3 regions of the Brevibacterium pigmentatum genome follow, and region 2 is predicted to be linked to each of the others. Evidence: predicted binding sites of a transcription regulator. Region 2 holds the regulator's gene; each other region holds the start of a gene.
What was found. Region 2 encodes HrcA, which represses chaperone genes, less so after heat shock. Its sites were predicted from a motif close to TTNGCACTCGNNNNNNNCGAGTGCNAA; they were not measured.

Region 1 (7,787 bases), 820 kb from region 2:
AGTGGTACAAGACCGGTGATCTCGCACGGCTCGACGAGGACGGGTATCTCTATATCGTCGACCGCTCGAAGGACGTCATCATCGTCGGCGGCGAGAATGTATTCTCCCTCGAGGTCGAGGAGGCCGTCATCACTCACGAGCGGGTCGCCGACGTCGCGGTGGTGGCGAAGCCGGATCCGCAGTGGGGCGAGCAGGTCGTCGCCTTCATCACGACCACCGATGGTGAGGACTTCGGTGTCGAAGACCTGCGCGACCACCTGGCCGACAAGCTCGCCCGCTACAAGCTGCCGCGCGAAGTACTGACCGTCGATGAACTGCCGCGCAACCCCTCAGGCAAGCTGCTCAAGCACAAGCTGCGCAGCGAGGTGGCTGCCGGCTGAGCGGCACCCCTCCGGTCCCGCCTCGGCGAGGCGATCCGCCAGGCTGCGGAACCGTCCTCGGTTCCCGAACCTCACACGGCTTCGAGCGCCTCGACTGGGCTGATCGATGTGGCAGCGCGGGCGGGTTCGCGGCTGGCAACGAACACGGCGACGAGGGTGCCTGCGACGACGGCGATGACGACTACCCAGGGCACGCTCGGCGCGAAGAGTCCGAGCAGGGGCGAGAGCAGGGTAAGCGCGCCGACCCAGCCGAAGCCGATACCCAGCGGCACGGCAACCAGGCACGCGGTCAGGCTCAGCTGCAGGCCTTCGGCCGTGATCATCCGCCGCACGCGCTTCGGGGTTTGGCCCAGTGCCATGAGCAGGCCGATCTCCTGAGTGCGCTGCCGCACGGAGAGCATGAGCGTGTTCGCGACGCCGATGACGGCGATGATCACGGAGAAGAGGATGAGGGCGAAGGCGAACAGCATCGACTTGTCGATGACGGTGGCCAGCGCGTCCTCGAGACCGCCCCACCCCTCTTCACCGAGGGAGCGCGCATACCGCAGCAGCTGATCGCGGAAGGTGGTCATGGCGGTGGCGAACATGACGATGAGCGTGATGCCGATGACGAGCCCGATGACCGTGCGCGCGTTCCGGGTGGGATGGCGGGCGATCGTCGATGCGGCCAGCCGGGACACCGCGGTGCGTCCGACCAGCCAGCCGATCGCCGCCTGCACCGGAGGCAGGATCCACGGATGACCGATGACGACACCGAGGAACGTCAGACTCGACCCGAACGCAGTGAGCACCACGCTCATCAGGCTGATCCGATGGTCGGCGGCTCCGATCACGGAATTGACGAGGAACGTCAGGCCCATGGACAGCAGAATCAGCGAGGCCGTGAGTCCCCCGAGTGAGGCACGGACATCCTCGGGGCGGCTTTCGACCGCCTGCGAGGTCGCCTCGATCGGAGAGATCCCCGTGATGCGGCGCGCGCCCAAGTACGCCGACAGCCAGGTCACGATGATGGTGGCGAGCGCGGGAACGACCATGGTCGGGGTGAGGAGAGCGACCTCCTCGGTGATGGCGTTGCCCAGGTAATTCTGGGCCGCTTTCGCCAGCCCGGTCGACGCTGCGAAGGCGAGCACCGCGGCGGTGACGGAGATGATCAGCCCCTCCACCGAGGCGGCCCTGCGCAGCCGTTTCGACGACGCCCCGATGAGGCGCAGCAGAGCCAGTTGGCGGCTGCGGCCGGCGACGATGATCGAGAACGTGTTCGCGATGACCATCGCGGAGACGAAGAGGGCGATGAGGAAGAAGGTGATTCCGACCATCGAGAGGAAGTTCTGTGCTGTCTCGGATTCGGCGATCATCTTCTCCGACGACAGCCATGCCGTGAGAATCGCGACGCCCTGCATGATCGCGGTGCCGAAGAGGGCGGCGATGAAGACGACGAGGACGCTGGGGAAGAACTGCCGCGGGTTGGTTCTGATTTCGCGCAGCGGGTTCATCGGCTCACCGCAGTCTCGGCGCGCTCGTCGATGTCGAGCATGGTCGCGGCGATCGCCTCGGCGCTGATGGATTCGCTCAGCTCCGTCACCGGGGTGCCGTCGGCGATGAAGACGACGCGGTCGGCGTGGGCGGCGACGATCGGGTCGTGGGTGACGAGCACGATCGATTGGCCGAAATCGCGGACAGCTTCCGACATGATCGCCATGACTTCGCGACCGGACTTCGCATCGAGGTTGCCGGTCGGTTCGTCGGCGAAGAGGACGTCGGGGCGGGTCGCGAGCGCCCGGGCGATGGCGGTGCGCTGCTGTTGGCCGCCGGAGAGTTCATTGGGTCGGTGTTTGAGCCGGTCTTCCAACACGAGGCGGTGGACGACCGTGGAGATCCACGCGCGTTCGTCGGCGTTGGGTCGACGGTCGTCGAGCTCGAAGGGCAGCCGGATGTTCTCTTTGACGGTGAGCGTCGGCACGAGGTTGAACGCCTGGAAGACGAATCCGATCCGGCGACGGCGCAGGGCGGTGAGATCGTCGTCGCGCAGCTTCGTGATCTCCTCGTCGCCGAGGTGGACCGTGCCGGAGGTAGGCCGGTCGAGTCCGGCGAGGACGTGCATGAGTGTTGATTTCCCCGAGCCCGAGGGTCCCATCACCGCGGTCAGCTTGGCCGGTGCGATATCGAGGCTGACTCCGTTGAGAGCCGTGACCGCTGCCCCTTTCGGATCGAAGACCTTCGAAACGTCGCGAAGTCGGGCGATGGGCGTCGTTGGGCCGGTGGTCATAGATTCCTCATGCGTCGGTGCAAGCTGTCCTTTCCAGACTAACGAGGATCAAGCCTCAGAAACATGATAAGCGACTGACCAGTAGGTGTGAGCCAGCTGTGTGAGCCAGGTTCTCTGCCCGCGCGCAGCCAGCTGTATGCGCCGCCCATCGGCGACGCCTGGGACGGTGACAGTACGCACCGGCCGCGCGCCCTGGCCGCGTGCGCCACGTTGTGGTCCACTTGGGAAATGACGAATCCAGCGCTCCATCTCTCAACGTCCATCGACGCCTCCCCCGCCGAGGTGGCCGCCTTCGCCGGCGATCCTGCGAATCTTCCGGCGTGGGCCGCGGGACTGAGCAATGGAATCCGCGAAGAGGCCGGCCGCTGGATCACGGACTCACCGATGGGCGAGGTCGAGGTCCGCTTCGGCTCGCACACTGACCTCGGCATCCTCGATCACGACGTGGTCTTCCCCGACGGCACCATCGTGCACGATCCCCTGCGGGTGCTCGCCAACGACACCGCCGCCGAGGCGGTCTTCACTCTGTTCCGTCTGCCCGGTGTCGATGATGCCGAGTTCGACCGCGACGCTGGCATGGTCCGCGCCGACCTCGCCCACCTGCGGACCCATCTCGAGACCGCTCACGGCTCCGGCACAGTCTCAGACGAATAGCACTGTTTCAAACATGGGCTGCTCAACTTTTTCTGTGCCGCTCGCGGACAGGTGGCGCCGCCTCGGTGAGGGTGAGTACGACTGTGAATACACGAGTGGCCCGGAACGTGATGTTCCGGGCCACTGTCGTGGTCAGAGGTGACTCAGTCCGAGCGAGTGGCTCAGGCCTCGTCCTCCTCTTCCTTCTTCTCGACGACCAGGGTCTCGGTGGTGAGAACCAGGGCGGCGATGGATGCGGCGTTGCGCAGTGCCGAACGGGTGACCTTGACGGGGTCGATGATTCCGGCGCCGATGAGGTCGCCGTATTCGTCGCTGGCGGCGTTGTAGCCCTGGCCGGACTCGAGGTCCTGGACCTTGGCGATGACGACGTAGCCGTCCTGGCCGGCGTTGGCGGCGATCCAGCGCAGCGGCTGGACGACTCCGCGCTTGACGATCTCGGCGCCGGTGAGTGCGTCACCGGTGAGGCCGAGGTCGTTGCCGTCGAGGACCTTCGCAGCGTGGATCAGAGCCGATCCACCACCGGCGACGACGCCCTCTTCGATGGCGGCACGAGTAGCGGACACGGCGTCTTCGACGCGGTGCTTGCGCTCCTTCAGCTCCACCTCGGTGGCGGCGCCGACCTTGATGACGGCGACTCCGCCGGAGAGCTTGGCCAAGCGCTCCTGCAGCTTCTCGCGGTCCCAGTCAGAATCGGTGTTCTCGACCTCGGCGCGGATCTGTGCGACGCGACCGGCAACAGCATCGTCGGAACCTGCACCATCGATGATCGTGGTGTTGTCCTTGGTGACGGTGATGGTGCGGGCGTTGCCGAGCTCTTCCAGGGTGACCTGGTCGAGCTTCATGCCCATGTCCGGGGTGACGACCTGGCCACCGGTGAGGACAGCGAGGTCCTCGAGGATGGCCTTGCGGCGGTCACCGAAGCCGGGAGCCTTGACGGCGGCGACGTTGATGATTCCGCGCAGCTTGTTGACGACCAGCGTCGACAGTGCTTCGCCCTCGATGTCCTCGGCGATGATGAACAGCGGCTTGCCGGCCTGCTGCACCTTCTCGAGGACGGGCAGGAGCTCCTGGATGTTGGAGATCTTGCCCTGGTTGATGAGGATGAGCGCGTCGGAGAGCACAGCCTCCTGGCGATCGGCGTCGGTCACGAAGTGCGGCGACAGGTACCCCTTGTCGAACTGCATTCCTTCGGTGATCTCGAGCTCGACGGACGCGGCCTGCGACTCGTCGATCGTGATGACGCCGTCCTTGCCGACCTTGTCGAAGGCATCGGCGATGAGCTTGCCGATCTCAGGCGACTGAGCCGACAGACCGGCGACGTGTGCGATCTCCGAGGAGTCGGCGACATCGCGGGCGATGGTGCCCAGCTGCTGCGAGACGGCCTCGACGGCGGTCTCGATGCCGCGCTTGAGCTGACCGGGTGCGGCACCTGCGGCAACGTTGCGCAGTCCTTCGTTGACGAAGGCCTGAGCGAGAACGGTCGCGGTGGTGGTTCCGTCACCGGCGATGTCGTTGGTCTTGGTGGCGACTTCCTTGGCCAGCTGTGCGCCGAGGTTCTCGTACGGATCGTCGACCTCGACCTCACGGGCGATGGTCACACCATCGTTCGTGATCGTGGGAGCGCCCCACTTCTTGTCGAGCACGACGTTGCGGCCCTTGGGTCCCAGAGTCACCTTGACGGTGTCGGCCAGGGTGTTGACGCCCTTTTCGAGTGCACGACGGGCTTCGTCGTTGAATTCCAATGATTTAGGCATTCGTCCTCCTGTCAGTGAAGTTGTTGTTCAGGGGATTCAGCCGATGACTGCGAGCACGTCGCGAGCCGAGAGCACGAGGAACTCTTCGCCTGCGTACTTGACCTCGGTGCCTCCGTACTTGGAGTAGATGACCTTGTCGCCGACGGCGACGTCGACCGGCACGCGGTTTCCGTTGTCAGCAACGCGGCCCGGGCCCACTGCGACAACTTCGCCTTCCTGAGGCTTTTCCTTGGCGGTTTCGGGAATGACCAGACCACTGGCGGTAGTCTGTTCTGCTTCGACCTGACGGATGACAATCCGATCTTCGAGTGGCTTGATGGAGACCGACATATCGGGCCCTCTCCCTTCACTGGGTTCTATTTCATCGAGTCAGACGGCGGCTGCTGCCATGAACCTCTCGTCGTCGCGGGTGCCGAGCGGTTCGACCGTCTCATGAAACTGGCACTCAATGAGTGCTAGTGCTAATTCGACTCTAGAACGCTCTTAGCACTCGGTCAACTTGAGTGCCAGCAATTCGTCATGCTCTGGGCGAAAGTTCAGATTGGCGCTTCCGGCCCGCTCCCGACAGGCATCAAAAAGCGTGGACCCCGAGGATCTCTCCTCGGGGCCCACGCTCCTTGCTGACCGCCTCAGCTCAGTTGTCGATATCTGTTGTCAATGGCGGCCAGAGTTCATGGCCTATCAGACGTCCAGTCGGCGACTGCGGCTCTGATCTCAGATCAGGCGCAGGCCCACTGACCCCAGCCGGCTTCGGCCTGCAGCTTCTTGGCGCGATCGAACTGCTCCTGCGGGCTGGCATCGATCGGGTTGCCGCTGCCGCCCATGCTCTGCCAGGTCTGGAGCTTGAACTGGAACAGACCGAAGTGTGCGTTGTTCGACTGGTTCACCGCACGGGGGTTGAAGTTCGATTCGCACTCGGCGATCTGGTACCACCTCGACCCGGGTCCTCCGAGCATGGCCTTGATCTCTGCGGTGCTCATGTCGCCGCCTCCGGAGCCGGAGCCGCCGCCGGTGCTCGAGTCGCCGCCGGAGTCACCGGAGTCGCCCGAACCGGAATCGCCGGAGTCACCCGAGTCGGAGCCGCCGGTGTCAGCCGGCTCTTCCTTCTTCTTGGTGCCCTGGATGACGACCTTGGTCTTGGGTTCGGAGAGGACCTTCTCGTCCTTCTTCTCCTTCTTGACCTCTTCGCCGTTGATCGTCTTGACCTTGTAGGTGACCTGCTTCTCGCCGTCCTTGCCTTCGGTCTCGACTTTGGTCTCGCCCTCATAGAGGGAGTCGGACTTCTTGGTCTCGACCTCAGCCTTGATGGGCTGCTTGTCCTTGACGGTGTCGTTCTTCACGCGGTTGACGGTGAGAACCTGGCCGTCGGAGACCTCAGCGGACATCGGCACGGAAAGGAAGTCGTCCTTGTCGAGTTTGACACCCGTGTCCTTGAGCGCTTCCTTCGCGGTGCCCACAGCGGCCGAGACCTTGTGGTCCTTGCCATCGGCGACGACGGTGAGGTTCTTCGCGGTGGTCACCTCGATGTCATTGCCCTGGTCCTTCAGGCGCTGGCTGGCCTTCGCGTTGAGGTCGGCACCCTTCGCGTCCACACCGAGGTCGGCCAGAGCCTGACCCACGGTGTTCGCGTTGGTCCATTCGTTCGTTTCCTTGCCATCGACGGACAGCGCAACCTTCTTCGCCGTGTTGACGGTGATCGTCATGTCACGGTCGACCTTGGTGCCCACGCCGGGCTTGACCTGGTCGCGCTTATCGACATCGATTTCGTGGCTGTCGAGGATGTCCCCGACCGTTCCACCGAAGGTCCGGATCTCTTCCGCCTGTCCGTCGACCTCCAAGGTCACAGGCTTGTTCATGGTCACAACTGCGCCCGTGCCACCGACGAGTCCGGTGATCACGACCGCCTGTGCAGCGATCTGAACCTTGCGGTTCTTCAGAAAATCAATCACAAAAATATCCCTGAGCAGAGTTTATCGACCTGTTCACTGTAACCGATTCGTTACAAGGTTCGCAAAATATCACGGAAATGTAACGGTGTGAGTTTCCTGAGGGCGTGTCTGACCTGGAGTTCCCCGTGTTTTCGGGGCGTTCCCAATCGTGATATTTCCTCGCCGAGGCGGCCCCACGTCGCGTTATCCCGCTCACAGAACGCGGGGCGGAGTCCGGCCCCGGTGCGACTGTGCGACATCCGGCCGGGTGCCGGTTCACGCTTGCCGCGGGTTGGGTCCCGGTCCCGCCCCCTCGCGCGCCGAGGTCCAGTTCCCGCTTCCCCCGGGTCCGGCTCAGTCCCAGCTGCCGAGGGCTCGCTCCGCGTTGTTCCACACGGCCGCGCACAGCTCCTCTTCGCTCATCCCGCGCACTTCGGCGAGTTTCCGCGCCGTGATCGCGGTGAGGTAGGGACCTCCCGGCTTCCCGCGGTGCGGGTGCGGGGTGAGGAAAGGCGCGTCGGTCTCCGTCAGCAGCAGCTCCAGCGGAGCGGCCGCCGCGGCGCGACGCAGCTCGTCGGCGTTCTTGAACGTGAGGTTGCCGGCGAAGGACATGTAATAGCCCTCGGCCGCGCATTCGCGAGCCATCGCTTCATCACCGGAGTAGCAGTGGAAGATCGTGACATCGGGAGCGCCTTCCTCTTTGAGGATGCGCAGCACATCGGCGTGTGCCTCCCGATCGTGGATCTGCAAGGCACGTCCGGTGCGCTTGGCGATCTCGATATGGGCCCGGAAGGAGCGCTGCTGT
Region 2 (7,787 bases):
CGGTGGGGTTCATGGGGTTCGTGTTCGGTGGGGTGATGTCCAGAATGTTCCTTTGCAAGTGGGCGCACCATCTCCGGCAGCGCCTGAGTGTGCTTCCATCCTAGTCCGATGCCTCACCAACGGCCCAATGAATTCTGGGCCAGGACGAGGCCGGCGGGTCCCGCCGATGACGAGCGCAGGATCGTCGGTCCCAGCAGCACCGGAGTCGCTCCACAAGCGCTCAGGGCGTCGAGTTCTCTATCACTGATGCCGCCCTCGGGTCCGACGACGAAGACGATGCGCTCCGGCAGCGGCGAGGACTCGTCGGCGGTCAGCGCCGCCAGCGCTTCGGAGAGCCTGCGCTCGGCGGTCTCGTGGAGGACGAAGACCGCGTCGGTCTCGTCGAGGGATTTGGCCAGGGAGGCACCGCGGACGAGTTCGCGCAGCACCGGAAACCGCGAGCGTCGGGCCTGCAGGGAGGCTGCATTCAGGAGGTTCTCCCACTTCGCTGCCATCTTCTCCCGCTTCTTCGCCGGCCAGTCGGCGATCGAGCGTTCGGCGGCCCAGGGGATGACTTCGTCGACGCCGATCTCCGTGGCCGTTTCGATGGCCTGCAGGTCCCGGTCGCCCTTGGCCAGGGCTTGGACGAGCACGAGCCGTGGGCCCGTGCTGTCTTCATTCGTCACCGCGGTGACGTCGATCGTCACCTCGCTCGCCGAGGCGGCCGTGACGGTTCCGCGCACACGTGTGCCCTCACCGTCGACGATGTCGATCACCTCACCGGGGCCGATCCGACGCACCCGCACCGCGTGCCCGGCCACGTCCTCACCGAGGGTGAGGGCGGACCCGACGACCGCCTCGGCGGCGGTGGCGGAGCGGAAGACGGGAAGACTCACCGACCGGCGAACCTCTCACGCATGCGGGAGAACATTCCGCGGTTCTCGGTCGAAATCTGGGCACGCGGTGTCTCTTCTCCGCGCAGTTCGGCGAGCTTCTCGAGCAGTTCGCGCTGTTCGTCGTCGAGCTTGTCCGGGGTGAGGACGTCGACGGTGATGAGCATGTCGCCGCGGGTCTCCGAACGCAGGCGGGTGGCGCCGAGTCCGGGGAGCTTGACGACGGTGCCGGACTGGATGCCGGCTGCGATGGTGAGGTCCTGGGTGCCGTCGAAGGTCTCGAACGGGATGGTCGCGCCCAGCGTCGCTGCGGTCATCGGCACGGAGACCGCTGCCCGGAGGTTGTCACCGTCTCGCTGGAAGACCTCGTGGCGGGTGACCATGACCTCGACGAACAGGTCACCGGCGGGTCCGCCTCCGGGGCCGACCTCACCCTGGCTGCTCAGCTGGATGCGGGTGCCGTCGGAGACGCCGGCGGGGATCCGGATCTTCATGGTCCGCTGTTTGCGCACGCGTCCGTCGCCCTGGCAGTTGAGGCAGGGGTTCGGGATGACGGTGCCGAAGCCGTGGCAGGAGTTGCAGGTCTGGTTCGTGACCATCTGACCCAGCAGGGTCCGGGTCATGCGCTGGACGCTGCCGGCTCCGTGGCACAGCGAGCAGGTCTCGATCTTCGTGCCTTCCTGCGTGCCGGCACCCGAACAGGTGTCGCAGACGACCGCAGTGGTGACATCGAGATCGACGGTGCCGCCGAAGGCCGCGGTCTTCAGGTCGATATTGACTCCGACGAGGGCATCCTTGCCGCGCTGGGTGCGCGGGATCGGGCCTCCGGCCTGACCGCCGCCACCGCCGAAGAAGGTCTCGAAGATGTCTCCGAACCCGCCGAAGCCGCCGCCGGCGGGGAAGCCCTGGCCGTTCTCGCCGCCGCCCATATCGTAGTTGCGGCGCTTCTCCGGATCGGAGAGCACGTCGTAGGCCAGTGAGATGGCTTTGAATTCGTCTTCGTGACCGGGATTGACGTCCGGGTGGTACTTGCGTGCCAGCTTCCGGTACGACGACTTGATCTCAGCCGCGGAAGCATCTTTGGACACTCCGAGTGTTTCATAGTGATCGGCCACAGAAACTTCTCTCTCCCTGACGTAGTGGTCTTCTCTGTTCGTGGTGGTGGCTGCGCTGCTGCGCGGTGCTCACCAGTGTCGTGCTGCCCGTCTGCAGGCGCCCCTGGTCGTCGTCACTGCCGCGGCCCTACCCTCGGTCGAGGATCGAGGACACGTATTTGGCGACGGCACGGACTGCCGAGATGGTCGTCGGATAGTCCATCCGGGTCGGACCGAGCACTGCCAGTCTGGCCGACGAACCCGCGTCATGACCATATTCGGCGGCGACGACGGAAGTCGAACTGAATGATTCGTGAGTATTCTCACGCCCGATGCGCACGCTGATCCCCTCGTGGTCTTCGGCCATCGAGGTGAGCAGCTTGAGCAGGACCACCTGCTCTTCGAAAGCTTCGAGGATCGGGGCCATCTTCTCTCCGAATTCGCTTCCGGAGCGGGCGAGGTTCGCGGTCCCGGCCATGATGATGCGCTCTTCGCGGGTGGCGGCGACGAGGTCGACGACAGCGGCCCTGACCTGCGTCAGACCGGAGTCGTCACGACTGCTCGGCTCGGTCGGTTCAGGGGCGGCCGCCTCGGCGGGGCTCGATCCGAAGACCTGCGCGAGCGTGCGCCCGGCGAATTCGGCGTTGATCTGGTCGCGCAGACCGCGGACGGCGTCTTCGTCGAGCGGGCTCGGGGCGATCACGGACTTCTGTTCGACCTGACCGGCGTCGGTGATGAGGACGACGAGGATCCGCCCGGGGCCGAGGCCGACGATCTCGATGTGTTTGATGCGCGCCCGCGACACCGTGGGATATTGGATGAGCGCCACCTGTCGGGTGAGACCGGAGAGGACGCGGACCGTGCGGTCGAGCATCTCGTCGAGGTCAACATCGCCGTCGATGAGCTGGAAGATCGCGCGACGTTCGGCGGTGGTCAGCGGTTTGAATTCGTCGATGCGGTCGACGAACATCCGGTAGCCGAGGTCGGTGGGAATCCGGCCTGCGGAGGTGTGGGGTTGGGCGATGTACCCCTCTTGCTCGAGCTGGGCCATGTCGTTGCGGATCGTGGCAGGAGAGACGCCGAGGGTGTGGCGCTGCACGATGGCTTTCGATCCCACGGGTTCGTTGGTGGCGACGAAGTCCTCGACGATGGCGCGCAGCACCTGTGCTCGTCTGCTGTCGTTCATCGCGGGCCTCCTCTCCGTGTCGCTGGCCGATCGCGGTCTCGTGCCTGTGTTTGGCACTCCTTGAGTCTGAGTGCCAATTCTACGCTTCTCGTTCCCGGAATTCATTTCTGGGGGTGGCCTGCGGGTCTGCGCGCCTGCGCGGCCGACCTTGATTATGGTGGGTGCCCGTGAATGCTTTTGATCGTTACGGCCCTGATGTGCTCTCCGGTTCCTCGCCGTCGTCGCACCGTCCGAAGAAGTCCCGTCAGGTCGAGCTCGGCCTGGGCATGGTTCTCGAGGATGCGATGAGCGGCTATGTCGGTGCCGTCGTCGGCGCGGAGAAGACCACGGCCGGTGTCGTCGTCAAGCTCGAGGACCGCGTCGGCAAGGTCCGCGCCTTTCCGCTGGGACCGGGCTTCCTCCTCGAGGGGCAGCCCGTCGATGTGCAGCTGCCGAAGAAGAAGGCGCAGCAGCCCGGGCGGACGGCTTCGGGCTCTCGCGCCGTGGTCGGTGCGAAGGCTCGAGTGGCCCGCGGCTCGCGGATCTGGGTCGAGGGCAAGCACGATGCCGAACTCGTCGAGAAGATCTGGGGCGATGATCTGCGCATCGAAGGCGTCGTCGTCGAACCCTTGGGCGGTCTCGATGATGTCGCCGACAAGCTCGAGGCCTTCGGTCCGGATCGGGACCATCGCGTCGGCGTCCTCGCCGACCATCTGGTGAGCGGGACGAAGGAATCGAAGATCGCCGAGGCGGTCCGCGCCGATCCGCGCTACCGCGACGTCGTCCACATCATCGGTCATCCCTACGTCGACATCTGGCAGGCGGTGAAGCCCCATGTCGTCGGCATCCGCGAATGGCCGGTCGTCCCTCGCGGTGAGGATTGGAAGACGGGAATCCTCCGTCGCATCGGATGGCCGCATGCCGACCATCGGGATGTCGCTCGCGGATGGGTGCGCATCCTCGGGAAGGTCAGCACCATCGCCGATGTCGAGCCGACGCTGTCGGGGCGGGTCGAGGAGCTCATCGACTTCGTCACCGTCGGCTGACTGACTCAGCCGGGTCGGCATCTTTCCGTCAGATCGGCGCAGGCTGCTTGTGGCGAAGCTTGTGGCGAATCTGTCACAGGAGTGAGGCTTTCCCGACATCCCCGAGACACGTCGCTCGGCTAGTGTGAATGGCAAGCACGTGTCGAAAGGATCCCCATGTCGCATCACCCCGAACAGCCCGGCAGCCGACCGATGCCGCCGAACTATTCTCAGGCTTCGGGTCCGCAGCAGCCCTACGCGCCGCAGAACCAGCAGTACTCTCAGCCGCGCACGCACGGTGGTCAGCCGGGGTACGGCGCGCAGCCCGGGTACGGGTCTCAGCAGGCATACGGCGGGCAGCAGAATTACGCCGGGCAGCCCGGATATGGCGCTCAGCCCGGCTACGGCATGCCTCAGATGCACAATCCTGCGATGTTCGACTCACGCTCTCTGCCCGAGCGGGCCTACGGGCCCGGCTCCGAGCAGTTCTGGATGGCGCACGAACCCGACCGGAACACGGCCATGTGGACCCACCTCGGATCGCTGATCTTCGGGTTCATGCCGCTCATCATGTTCCTCGTGAAGAAGGATGAATCTCCGTTCGTCCGGGAGCATTCGCGTCAGGGACTCAACGCGATGATCACGAACACGATCGTCACTTCTGCGGCCATCTTCGTTTTCATGATCCTCGGTTTCATGCTGGCCTTGGTGACCTTCGGGTTCGGCCTCTTCATCGTGTATGCAGCCGCCATCGTCCCGATCGTCTACTGCGTCTTCTATATCATCGCTGCCGTCGCAGCGAACAAGGGCGAGGGCTACAAGTTCCCGCTCACCATCAACTTCGTCAAGTGACCATCTCCCCATCACCCCGCACACACTGGGTTAGTGTGGAGTGATCGCAATCTCTGAAGGGACTCTCATGTCGGACAACCCGCAGCAGCCGAACAACGGACAGTCACAGCCGATGCCTCCGAACTATTCGCCGCAGTCGGGCTCGCAGCAGCCCTACACTCAGCAGCCGCAACAGGGTTCGCAGCCTCACCAGGGCAGCCAGCCCCGGTACGGCTCCCAGCAGAATCCGGGGTACGGTTCGCAGCCTCAGAACCCTCAGCAGGGCTCGCAGCCCGGTTACGGTTCCCAGCAGGCGTATGGCAGTCAGCCCGGTTACGGTTCCCAACAGCCCTACGGCGCTCCCCAGGGTCAGCCGCAGCCGGGATACGGTTTCCAGGGAGCATCCTCGGCGCAGTCAGCTGCCGCAGGTGTGCCCATGGGAGCCGAACTGCCGGACGCAGCCTATGGTCCGAACTCACTCGGATTCTGGAACGCGGATCAGAGCGAACGGACGACCGCGCTGTGGTCACACCTCGCCCACGCCGCCACCTACGTGGTCGGTGTCGGCTGGATCGTCACGCTCATCCTCTTCATCATCAACAAGGACAAGTCGCCGTTCCTCCGCCATCATGGTGCGCAGTCGCTCAACCTGCTGATCATCGGCGTCATCGCCGGGTTCGGCATCGGACTGATCGGTGGAATCCTCTCGATCGTCGGCATCGGACTGCTCATCCTCCTGCTCCTGCCGGTGCTCTCGATCTACATGATCGTCATCGAGATCATCGCCGGAACGGCAGCCAATCGCGGTGAGGGCTACCGAATCCCGATGACTCCGAACTGGGTCAAGTGATCTGACGGTCTCCGAGAATCTCTCGTCAGCAGATTCGCCGAACAGCTCGCCCCGCCGCCCGATTCGGGTGGCGGGGCGAGACTCATTCACACGTATTCGGTGAGGATGCGCACCATATAGTCGGCCATAAGGCGTCCCGGCAGGGTCGGCTGGAACCAGCCTGCCTCCGCACCATCGGCGGCGAGCAGTCCCTGCTTGATGAATGTTCTGATCGCCTGCTGGCTGCCTGGTGCCAGAGAGTCCAGTCGCAGCTCTCGGTCGATGCGGGCGGCGAGCATGATCCGTTCGACCTCCCGGGTCTGGTCGTCGAGGACCTCACGACCGATCGACGGGGACTCCCCCGCCATCAGTCGGTCGGCCCAGGCGCGCGGGTGCTTGGCGTTCCAGAACCGGACTCCCCCGACATGTGAGTGCGCACCGGGTCCGAAACCCCACCAGTCCGCATTGCGCCAGTACGCCATATTGTGCTCACAGCGCGTATCGGGACCGGTCGACCAATTGCTCACTTCATACCAGTGCAGGCCGGCGGACGAGATCGCGGCGTCAGCGATCTCGTACTTGTCAGCCAGGTCGTCCTCATCGGGCATCGGCAGTTCGCCGCGGCGGACCATCGCGCCCATCTTCGTTCCCGGCTCGACGATGAGGGAGTAGGCCGAGATGTGGTCGACCTCGTTGGACAGGGCCACGTCGAGAGAGCGTCTCCAATCGTCGATCGACTCCCCCGGGGTGCCGTAGATGAGGTCGAGGCTGAGTTCGAGGCCCGCCTCCTTGACCCACCGGGCCACCTCGGGGATCTTCTCCGGATCGTGAGTGCGGTCCAAGGTCGCGAGCACATGCGGCACGGCCGACTGCATGCCCATGGAGATGCGGTTGAAACCGGACCCGGCGAGGGTCTCGATATACGCGGGGTCCAAGGTGTCGGGGTTGGCTTCGGTGGTGACTTCGACGTTTTCGGCCAGGGAGTATCGGGCACGGATTTCGTCCATCACCCCGGCGAGCACATCCGCGGCGAGCAGCGTCGGGGTGCCCCCGCCGAAGAAGATCGTCGAGACCTCACGGTCGCCCGCCCCCGCCTCGGCGAGGGTGGACACGGACAGATCCAGCTCACGGGCGAGATTGCCGCGGTAGTCCTCGCGGGAAGCGCCCGGGCCGAGGTCGTCGGCGGTGTAGGTGTTGAAGTCGCAATAGCCGCAGCGGACCCGGCAGTACGGGACGTGGACGTAGAGACTCAGCCCCCGCCCGGCGGAGCCGATCCCTGCCGATGTCGGCAGGGAACCGTCGCGCGGAGGGACCTCACCGGTCGGTTGTGCGGGCACTTACTTCTTGCTGTCCTTCGTCTCCGGCTCATCGGAGGACAAGGCCGCGATGAACGCCTCCTGCGGAACCTCCACGGTGCCGACCATCTTCATCCGCTTCTTGCCTTCCTTCTGCTTCTCGAGCAGCTTGCGCTTACGGCTGATGTCGCCGCCGTAGCACTTCGACAGCACGTCCTTGCGGATGGCGCGGATGGTCTCACGGGCGATGATGCGCGAGCCGATGGCCGCCTGGATGGGCACCTCGAACTGCTGGCGCGGGATGAGCTTGCGCAGCTTCCCGGCCATCGCCACCCCGTAGGAGTAGGCGTTGTCGCGGTGGACTATCGCGGAGAACGCGTCGACCTGGTCGCCGTGCAGCAGGATGTCGACCTTGACGAGGTCGGAGGCGTCCTGGCCGTCGTCGGAATAGTCGAGGGAGGCGTAGCCCTTGGTTCGGGATTTCAGCTGATCGAAGAAGTCGAAGACGATCTCGGCCAGTGGCAGGCGGTAGCGGATCTCCACACGGTCCGAGGACAGGTAGTCCATGCCCTGGAGTTTGCCGCGGCGGTCCTGGCACAGCTCCATCACCGCACCGATGTAGTCGCTGGGGGTGAGGATGGTCGCCTGCACCATCGGTTCGCGGACTTCCTTGATC
Region 3 (7,787 bases), 1.1 Mb from region 2:
TCCAGTACACCAAGCGCGTGCCCCTGGGTGTCGTCGCCGGCATCCTGCCGTGGAACTCGCCGCTGATGATCGCCGCCTTCAAGACCCCTGCCGCGATCGCCGCCGGCAACACGATCGTCCTCAAATGCGCCGAGGATGCACCGCTGACCATTCTCAAGATGGCCGAGATCATCGCCGACATCCTCCCTGCCGGTGTGCTCAACGTCGTCACCGGCAAGGGCTCGGTCATCGGTGAGGCCCTCAACGTCCACCCCGACGTCGACAAGGTCTCATTCACCGGATCGACGAGCGTCGGCCGTCACGTCGCCGAGCTGGCCGGTGGTCGACTCGCGCATTCGTCGATGGAGCTCGGCGGCAAGTCCCCGAACATCATCTTCCCGGACTCGAACGATGACGACACCCTCGAGCAGGTGCTGCTGTCGACCCGCTTCGCCCGCCAGGGCCAGTCGTGCACCATGGGCTCGCGTCTGTTCCTCCACGAAGACATCTACGACGACTTCCTGTCCAAGCTCGTCGACGCGGTGTCGAAGATGACGGTCGGCGACCCCCGCGATGAGTCCACCGACATCGGCTGCATCATCAACCAGAAGCAGTACGACCAGGTCGCCAGCTACATCGAGATGGGCAAGGCGATGGACGGCGTCGAGATCGCCTATGACGGCTCCGATTCGCTGGAAGTCGGCGAACCCGGCTTCTACCACGCGCCCGTGATCTTCTCGAAGGCGAAGAACGACTGGCAGACCAGCCGTGAAGAGATCTTCGGCCCCGTCCTCTCGGTCATCCCGTGGAAGGACATCGACGAGGTTATCGACATGGCCAACGACTCCGACTTCGGACTCGCGGCCTTCGTCTTCACCAAGGACGTCGACGCGGCCCTGACCATGGCCAACCGGATCGAATCCGGCTGGGTCCAGGTCAACCAGGGCGGCGGCCAGCTGCCCGGCCAGTCCTACGGCGGCATGAAGACCTCCGGCTTCGGACGAGAGGCATCGCTGGAAGGCATGCTCGAAGGGTTCACCCAGATCAAGCAGGTCAACATCCGCATCCGCTGATCCGATCCGCGAGGTCGGGTCACTCGGTTCGCCGAGGCGGCCCCACCTCGGCTATATTCGTTCCCTTCACCCCGTCGACACGGCCACCGAATCAGTGCCGCGCGGCGGGGTGAGGCGGTTGGTCGGGGAGGATCGGGGAGCGACCTCACATCCGCAGCGGCGCGCCGGAAATTTCGGTACCGCCGATCGGGCGATAATATAGAAGCACAGATACCTCTCGAAGGAGCACAACCTCTATGCCGCCGAACGACGACACCTCAGAACTGAGCGAGCTCGAGGTGGCCGTTTTGGAGTTCGAGCGGCGGTGGTGGAAGTACGGAGGCGCCAAGGACCACGCGATCCGTGAGCGCTTCGACATGTCGGCCACCAGCTACTTCCAGATCCTCAACTCGCTTCTTGACAACCCTGCAGCTCTGGCCAGCGATCCCATGCTGGTCAAGCGCCTTCGCCGAATCCGCAGCACGCGGCAGAGCGAGCGCGCCCAAGCCCGCGTCTCGAGGTAGACATGACCGACGAATTCGACGAGATCGAGCCCGGCCGGCGCAGCGGTGCCCATCGACAGGAGTCCGCGGCGTCGTCGAACATCGGTGCCATCTCGCTGGTCATCATCCTCGCCCTGGTCGCCGTCCTGCTGGTCGTGGCCGCCATCAACATCATCTTCTCCTCGATGGGCAATCCCGAGTCGAAGATCGCCGACCCTCCGGCCTCCGAATCGTCGTCGGCAGAACCCTCACCGAGCGAGAGCGAAGTCAGCGTCGCCGACGACTCGATCACCGTCGACGTGCTCAACGGCTCGGGAGTCTCCGGTGCTGCGAAGAAGTTCTCCGAGGCTGTCGAAGAGAAGGGCTGGAAGCTCGGCCAGGTCGGCAACTATTCGACGAACCTCTCTGATTCGACCGTGTACTACAACGGCGAAGAGAACGCTTCGCAGGCGAAGCTCGTCGCCAAGTCACTGGGAGTCTCGGCCACGGAGGCCTCGTCCGACTTCGAAGCCGACGTGACCGTCGTCATCTGTTCGGACATCGCCGATCGCGGGCCGGAGTCCAGTGGAGGCGGCTCGGACTGACCCGAAGCGATTCGGTCGTGCCGCAGCGCGATTGAGTCGGGGGATCGGTTCGGTTGCGGTCGGGGCCTTCGACGGCGGGCATCCTCGGCGACTTTCTGACCGAACGGTCTGATTTGATTCGCGGCGATCCCCGCTGTGAACAGGGCAGAAACCCTTAGATAACGAATCTATAACAGTGCTGAACCGCTCTAGGCGGGGTGCGCGGCTGCGGTAGAGTTGCAACAGCTAGGCAAGCACAGCACCTTGTGTTCTATTCGTGCTTCACCGAGATAATTCTCTAGAGGTCAATGAGGGAAGTCGCGGGGTCAGTTGAGTTTTACTAGCTTCCGTATCTCGGGTGAGGTCATCTGATCGCGGCCGCGATGCGGGATTTCAATGGCACTGCACTGTATGGAGAAGTAATGGCACAAGGTACCGTCAAGTGGTTCAACGCTGAAAAGGGCTATGGATTCATCACCCTCGAAGGCGACAACCAGGACGTGTTCGTTCACTGGAGCGCAATCCAGATGGACGGCTACCGCTCTCTCGAAGAGGGCCAGCAGGTTCAGTTCGAAGTTGGAGAAGGACAAAAGGGTCCTCAGGCGGAGTCCGTCACCCTCCTCTGAGACTGGCTGCTGTCAGCACAGTTTTCTGATCCGCTGCGGCGGGTCGTCGGAATGGCCTTCGGGCCGACCGGCACCGACCGCACGGCGAAAGCGCCGAGCAGGCAACTGCTCGGCGCTTTTCAGTGCCCGCGTGGTCGGGGCATCCCGCGTTTTGGTGCACTTTGTTCCGAGTTGCACACGTTCTTCTGTGTGTCTTTCAGAACGAGGTGCACCAAAAGTTGAAGATTTGGTGCTGAGAGGGTGCGGGCTCACTCGAGCTGCGCGCGTGTGTGTACGAACTTCGAATCGGCCCAGTTTGAGTTGAATAGCACGTGTTTGAAACAGGGCTGTTCACCCTAAACCGTGCCGATTGCGACCGCGACGTGGGTGTTTGACTGTGCCACTTCGCCCGCGCGTTGATTCCGGCGTCTGTCGACCCGCACGCGGCCGTCGCAAGTGGGCCTGCTCCGGCCCGCTCGAACCTGGGAGCGTCATCTGACCCGGCGTGCTTCACCGTCGGCAGACGTTTCGCGCTGGGCCGAACTGCCCCTGCGCCGTGACCGTGCGGCGAGAACTCGCGGAACGCGGCCCTCCGCAACCGTCATGACGGACCACGAATATTTGCACTCGCATGGGGAGAGTGCTAAATCTAGTACTGGTGAAAACCGATGGGTACCCACCAGTCGTCTCGAGAGCGTGGTCCATATGTGGAATGGAACATGCGGACACACTCTCTGCCGTCGCGGGCGTTGATGACTGCTCTGGATTCCCACTCCACTCCATCAGGGAGGATCTAAGCCACTATGGCAAAGATGATTGCATTCGACGAAGAAGCTCGTCGAGGACTCGAAGCTGGCCTCAACCAGCTTGCGGACGCGGTCAAGGTGACCCTTGGACCCCGCGGTCGCAATGTCGTGCTCGAAAAGCAGTGGGGCGCACCGACCATCACCAACGATGGCGTCTCCATTGCCAAGGAGATCGAACTCGAGGACCCCTACGAGAAGATCGGCGCCGAGCTCGTCAAGGAAGTCGCCAAGAAGACTGACGACGTCGCAGGCGACGGAACCACCACCGCTACCGTGCTCGCACAGGCTCTCGTCCGCGAAGGCCTGCGCAACGTGGCAGCCGGTGCTGATCCGCTCAGCCTCAAGCGCGGCATCGAGAAGGCCGTTGAGGCCGTCACGAACGTTCTGCTGGGCAACGCCATCGATATCGAGACCAAGGAACAGATCGCCGCTACCGCTGGAATCTCCGCTGGGGATCCCGCAATCGGTGAACTGATCGCCGAGGCCATCGACAAGGTCGGCAAGGAAGGCGTCGTCACCGTCGAGGAGTCCAACACCTTCGGACTCGAGCTCGAACTGACCGAGGGTATGCGCTTCGACAAGGGCTACATCTCGGGTTACTTCGTCACCGACACCGATCGCCAGGAAGCTGTCCTTGAGGATCCCTACATCCTCATCGTCAACTCCAAGATCTCGAACGTGAAGGATCTGCTGCCCGTCCTCGAGAAGGTCCAGCAGTCCAACAAGCCGCTGTTCATCATCGCCGAAGACGTCGAGGGCGAAGCCCTGGCCGTCCTGGTGCTGAACAAGCTCAAGGGCACCTTCAAGTCCGTGGCCGTCAAGGCTCCGGGCTTCGGTGACCGTCGCAAGGCTCAGCTCGCCGACATCGCCATCCTCACCGGTGGCCAGGTCGTGTCCGAGGAAGTCGGGCTCAAGCTCGACAGCGTGACCACCGACCTGCTGGGTACCGCCCGCAAGGTCGTCATCACCAAGGACGAGACCACTATCGTCGAGGGCGCGGGAGACGCCGAGGAGATCGCCGGACGGGTCGCCCAGATCCGCGCCGAGATCGAGAACTCGGACTCCGACTACGACCGTGAGAAGCTGCAGGAACGTCTGGCCAAGCTGGCCGGCGGCGTTGCAGTCATCAAGGCCGGAGCCGCCACCGAGGTTGAGCTCAAGGAAACCAAGCACCGCATCGAAGATGCCGTGCGCAATGCCAAGGCTGCTGTGGAAGAGGGAATCGTCGCCGGTGGCGGCGTCTCGCTCATCCAGGCGGGCAAGGCCGCATTCGCCGACCTCGCACTCGAGGGAGACGAGGCCACCGGTGCCAACATCGTCAAGGTTGCCATCGAAGCCCCGCTGAAGCAGATCGCCACGAACGCCGGCCTCGAAGCCGGTGTGGTTGCCGACAAGGTCGCCAACCTCGAAGCCGGATTCGGTCTCAACGCCGCAACCGGTGAGTACGAGGACCTGCTGGCCGCCGGCATCAATGACCCGGTCAAGGTGACCCGCTCTGCTCTGCAGAACGCCGCCTCGATCGCCGGTCTGTTCCTCACCACCGAGTCGGTCGTCGCCGACAAGCCCGAAAAGGCCGCCGCAGGTGCAGACGCAGCTGCCGGAATGGACGGCATGGGTGGAATGGGCGGCATGGGCTTCTGATAGCCCCCGCTTGTCCGATCGGCCGTGCCGGTGCCCGCAAGGGCGCCGGCACGGCCGTTTTCGTGCCCGACGGTCCGGAGCAGCCGTATCCGATTCTTCTCCCGATAACCCCACCTTCGCCGAGGCGGCCCACCGACCCGTTGTCCCGCCGCCTCCGCCCGCCTAGGCTGGCGGTATGACTTTCACCGGCACCGATGCTTGCGGAAACAGTCCGAAGAACGTCTTCGTCGCGACGTTCGAAGAGAATCTCTTCAACGGGGACAAAGAGGCCCTCGCCGAGGTGATCGCCGACGACTGCGTCCTCCAGATCGTTCATGCCTCCGCCGTCGAGACCCACACCGGGCGGGAGGCCGTCGTCGAAGCGCTGCTGAAACTGTCCGCTCATTCGCCGGAGGTCGGCCACCTCGAAGCGGCGATCACTCACGGCAAGGCCGCGGCGGCGTGGGGCTACTGGCAATCCGAGGCCGACGGCGACGACCTGCGACACTTCTCGCACACCATGTGGTTCACCACTCACAAAGCCCAGGACTTCGGACAGATCCGAATCTTCCAGGTCTGAGGCGCAGCAGCACCGCCCGGACGCGGAGCATGCCCTCAGTCCCAGGGATTGTCGCGGTTATGGCGGCGGTGCGAACGGCGCCGGTCCCGTTCCTCCCGGCGTGAGATCTGACCGGGCGAGTAGGGCGGGTGGGACGGATGCGGCGGCTGCAGCCCCGTACCGAAGTCAGCTTCAAAATCCCGCTCGGGAGTCTCACCCTGTTCGATTTGCCGTTGAGCCTCGGCATCGCCGAGGTGGGCCCGGGCCCGGCGCGTGAGCTCCTTCTTCCGATTGCGGATGATCTCGTCCTTGTGGGCGATGCGTCCCAAACCGCCGAGCAGTGTGGGCACGATGACGAAGATCGGCCAGAAGAAGATGAACTGGCCAGAGGCGATCGACGAGAACGCCCAGATCGCCAGCACGATCCCGACCGGGCCCGCGACTGCGCCGAGCAGCGACCGGCGCACCCGATCCTCGTAGTACTTCTGCGCCGCGGCATCGATCTGCTCCGGCGTGATCGGCACCCGATCCTCCTCGAGGCGAGCCAGCGCCTGTGCGCGCCCCGCATCATCGAGTTGGCTGGGTTCGGTCTCTGCAGGATCAGTGAGGACGAGGTCCTCGATCAGTGCTGGGACCTCACCGAGCGTTTTGATCTTCGCGGCAGCCTCGGTGCGTTCATCGAACTCCTCCACGTCGAGCTGACCGAGGGCGTAAGCCTCCGAGAGGACATCACTGACGACCGCGCGATCGGCATCAGAGGCCCGGACCTGCCCATACGAGCGCGGATCTGCGCTGAACCGCGACCAGAGGGGGCTGGCGTTCATGGTGAATACTCTAACCCCGCCGTCAGCGGTGAGACTGAGGATCAGCCGGGAATCGGACTCGAGTAAACTCGGCCGGGTGGAACCCGTCGTCGTGCTCATCCTCTTCGCAGTGTTCCTCGGTGCATTGTCCCAACGCGTCACCGGGATGGGATTCGGCCTGGTCAGCGGCCCCTTCCTCGTCCTCCTCCTCGACCCGTTCAGCGGAGTCATCCTCGTCAACATCTGCGGAATCGTCGCCTCATTCTCCGTCTTCGTCCGCACCTTCGCCGAGGTGGAATGGCCGCCGTTCCGACACCTTGCCTTGGGTGCCGTGCTTGGCACCATCCCCGGCGCATTGCTTTCGGCTGCGCTGCCCACCGCACCTCTGCAGATCCTCATCGGCGTCCTGATCGTCGTCTCCCTCATCAGCTCACTGACCTTGGGGAAGCTGGGGCGGACGATTCCCGCGAACCTCGGCACACGGCTGACGGCCGGACTCTTCTCCGGGGCGATGTCGGCCGCGGCTGGAGCCGGGGGTCCGGCGGTGAGCGCCTACGCTGTGCTGACGAATTGGGAGCAGCGGTCGTTCGCGGCAACCCTGCAGCCGTTCCTCGTCGTCGGGACCGCCTCAGCGGTGGTGATGAAGGTGATCATCGACGGAGGGACCTGGCCGCATCTGGAGGCCGGGGTCTGGATCGGGCTCGGTCTCGTCCTCGTGGCTGGCCTCGCAGGTGGTGACTGGCTCGCCCGTCATATAGACGTGGGCGTAGCGCGGATCGGGATGCTCGTCCTCGCCTTCGGCGGCGGAATCGCGGCCTTGGTCAAAGGCCTCCAGACTCTCGTCTAAGGCGGTCGTTCACGGAGCAAGCGACGGTCATGCATGACCTGCGTGTATCGGCCATTGACGGCCGAGGACTGGCCTGCGCACACCGGACGAACGACGATCTTGGATGACCTGCGCACACCGGTCATCGGCGGCCGAGGACTGAGCGGATGTGGGGCACAGGCTCAGACGCCTGTCAGTTTCATCGGGCATACTGTTCGAGGACAAAGCTAGCCTGGGAGGCATGGATCGTGACTGAAGTATTTCTGTTGCTGCTCGTAGTTCTCGGGGCCGTTTTCTTCATCGGCCACCGCAAGGAGAAGAAGCGGCAGCGGGAATTGCACGCCGCTGAACTTCAGCAGGTGAAGAAGACCGCTGAAGAAGACGTCACCTCATTCGGCGAAGAAGTCGCCGAACTCGACGTCATCACTGCGGGAATCGATCTCGACACGGGCGGAGCGCAGGACTACAAGC

Region 1: groES (co-chaperone GroES) is a predicted target of HrcA. The motif match lies at 5,538-5,564, and genes of this name have one in related genera.
Region 3: groL (chaperonin GroEL) is a predicted target of HrcA. The motif match lies at 3,323-3,349, and genes of this name have one in related genera.

Annotation. Positions count from the first base shown of each region.
Region 1 is NZ_CP050153.1:2,903,278-2,911,064, forward strand. Features, by position in the region: gene GUY30_RS13185 (class I adenylate-forming enzyme family protein) at 1-380, shown strand, start outside; gene GUY30_RS13190 (ABC transporter permease) at 452-1,873, opposite strand; gene GUY30_RS13195 (ABC transporter ATP-binding protein) at 1,870-2,646, opposite strand; gene GUY30_RS13200 (SRPBCC family protein) at 2,875-3,300, shown strand; gene groL (chaperonin GroEL) at 3,462-5,054, opposite strand; gene groES (co-chaperone GroES) at 5,091-5,384, opposite strand; gene GUY30_RS13215 (resuscitation-promoting factor) at 5,774-7,003, opposite strand; gene GUY30_RS13220 (TatD family hydrolase) at 7,337-7,787, opposite strand, start outside.
Region 2 is NZ_CP050153.1:2,085,704-2,093,490, forward strand. Features, by position in the region: gene GUY30_RS09520 (PhoH family protein) at 1-13, opposite strand, end outside; gene GUY30_RS09525 (16S rRNA (uracil(1498)-N(3))-methyltransferase) at 114-875, opposite strand; gene dnaJ (molecular chaperone DnaJ) at 872-1,987, opposite strand; gene hrcA (heat-inducible transcriptional repressor HrcA) at 2,115-3,152, opposite strand; gene GUY30_RS09540 (DUF3097 family protein) at 3,314-4,177, shown strand; gene GUY30_RS09545 (magnetosome magnetite crystal formation protein family) at 4,334-5,008, shown strand; gene GUY30_RS09550 (DUF4870 domain-containing protein) at 5,076-5,837, shown strand; gene hemW (radical SAM family heme chaperone HemW) at 5,924-7,153, opposite strand; gene lepA (translation elongation factor 4) at 7,154-7,787, opposite strand, start outside.
Region 3 is NZ_CP050153.1:3,210,548-3,218,334, reverse strand. Features, by position in the region: gene GUY30_RS14630 (aldehyde dehydrogenase family protein) at 1-1,052, shown strand, start outside; gene GUY30_RS14625 (DUF3263 domain-containing protein) at 1,289-1,555, shown strand; gene GUY30_RS14620 (LytR C-terminal domain-containing protein) at 1,558-2,118, shown strand; gene GUY30_RS14615 (cold-shock protein) at 2,520-2,723, shown strand; gene groL (chaperonin GroEL) at 3,506-5,149, shown strand; gene GUY30_RS14605 (nuclear transport factor 2-like protein) at 5,325-5,708, shown strand; gene GUY30_RS14600 (DUF1707 SHOCT-like domain-containing protein) at 5,744-6,511, opposite strand; gene GUY30_RS14595 (sulfite exporter TauE/SafE family protein) at 6,588-7,337, shown strand; gene GUY30_RS14590 (hypothetical protein) at 7,565-7,787, shown strand, end outside.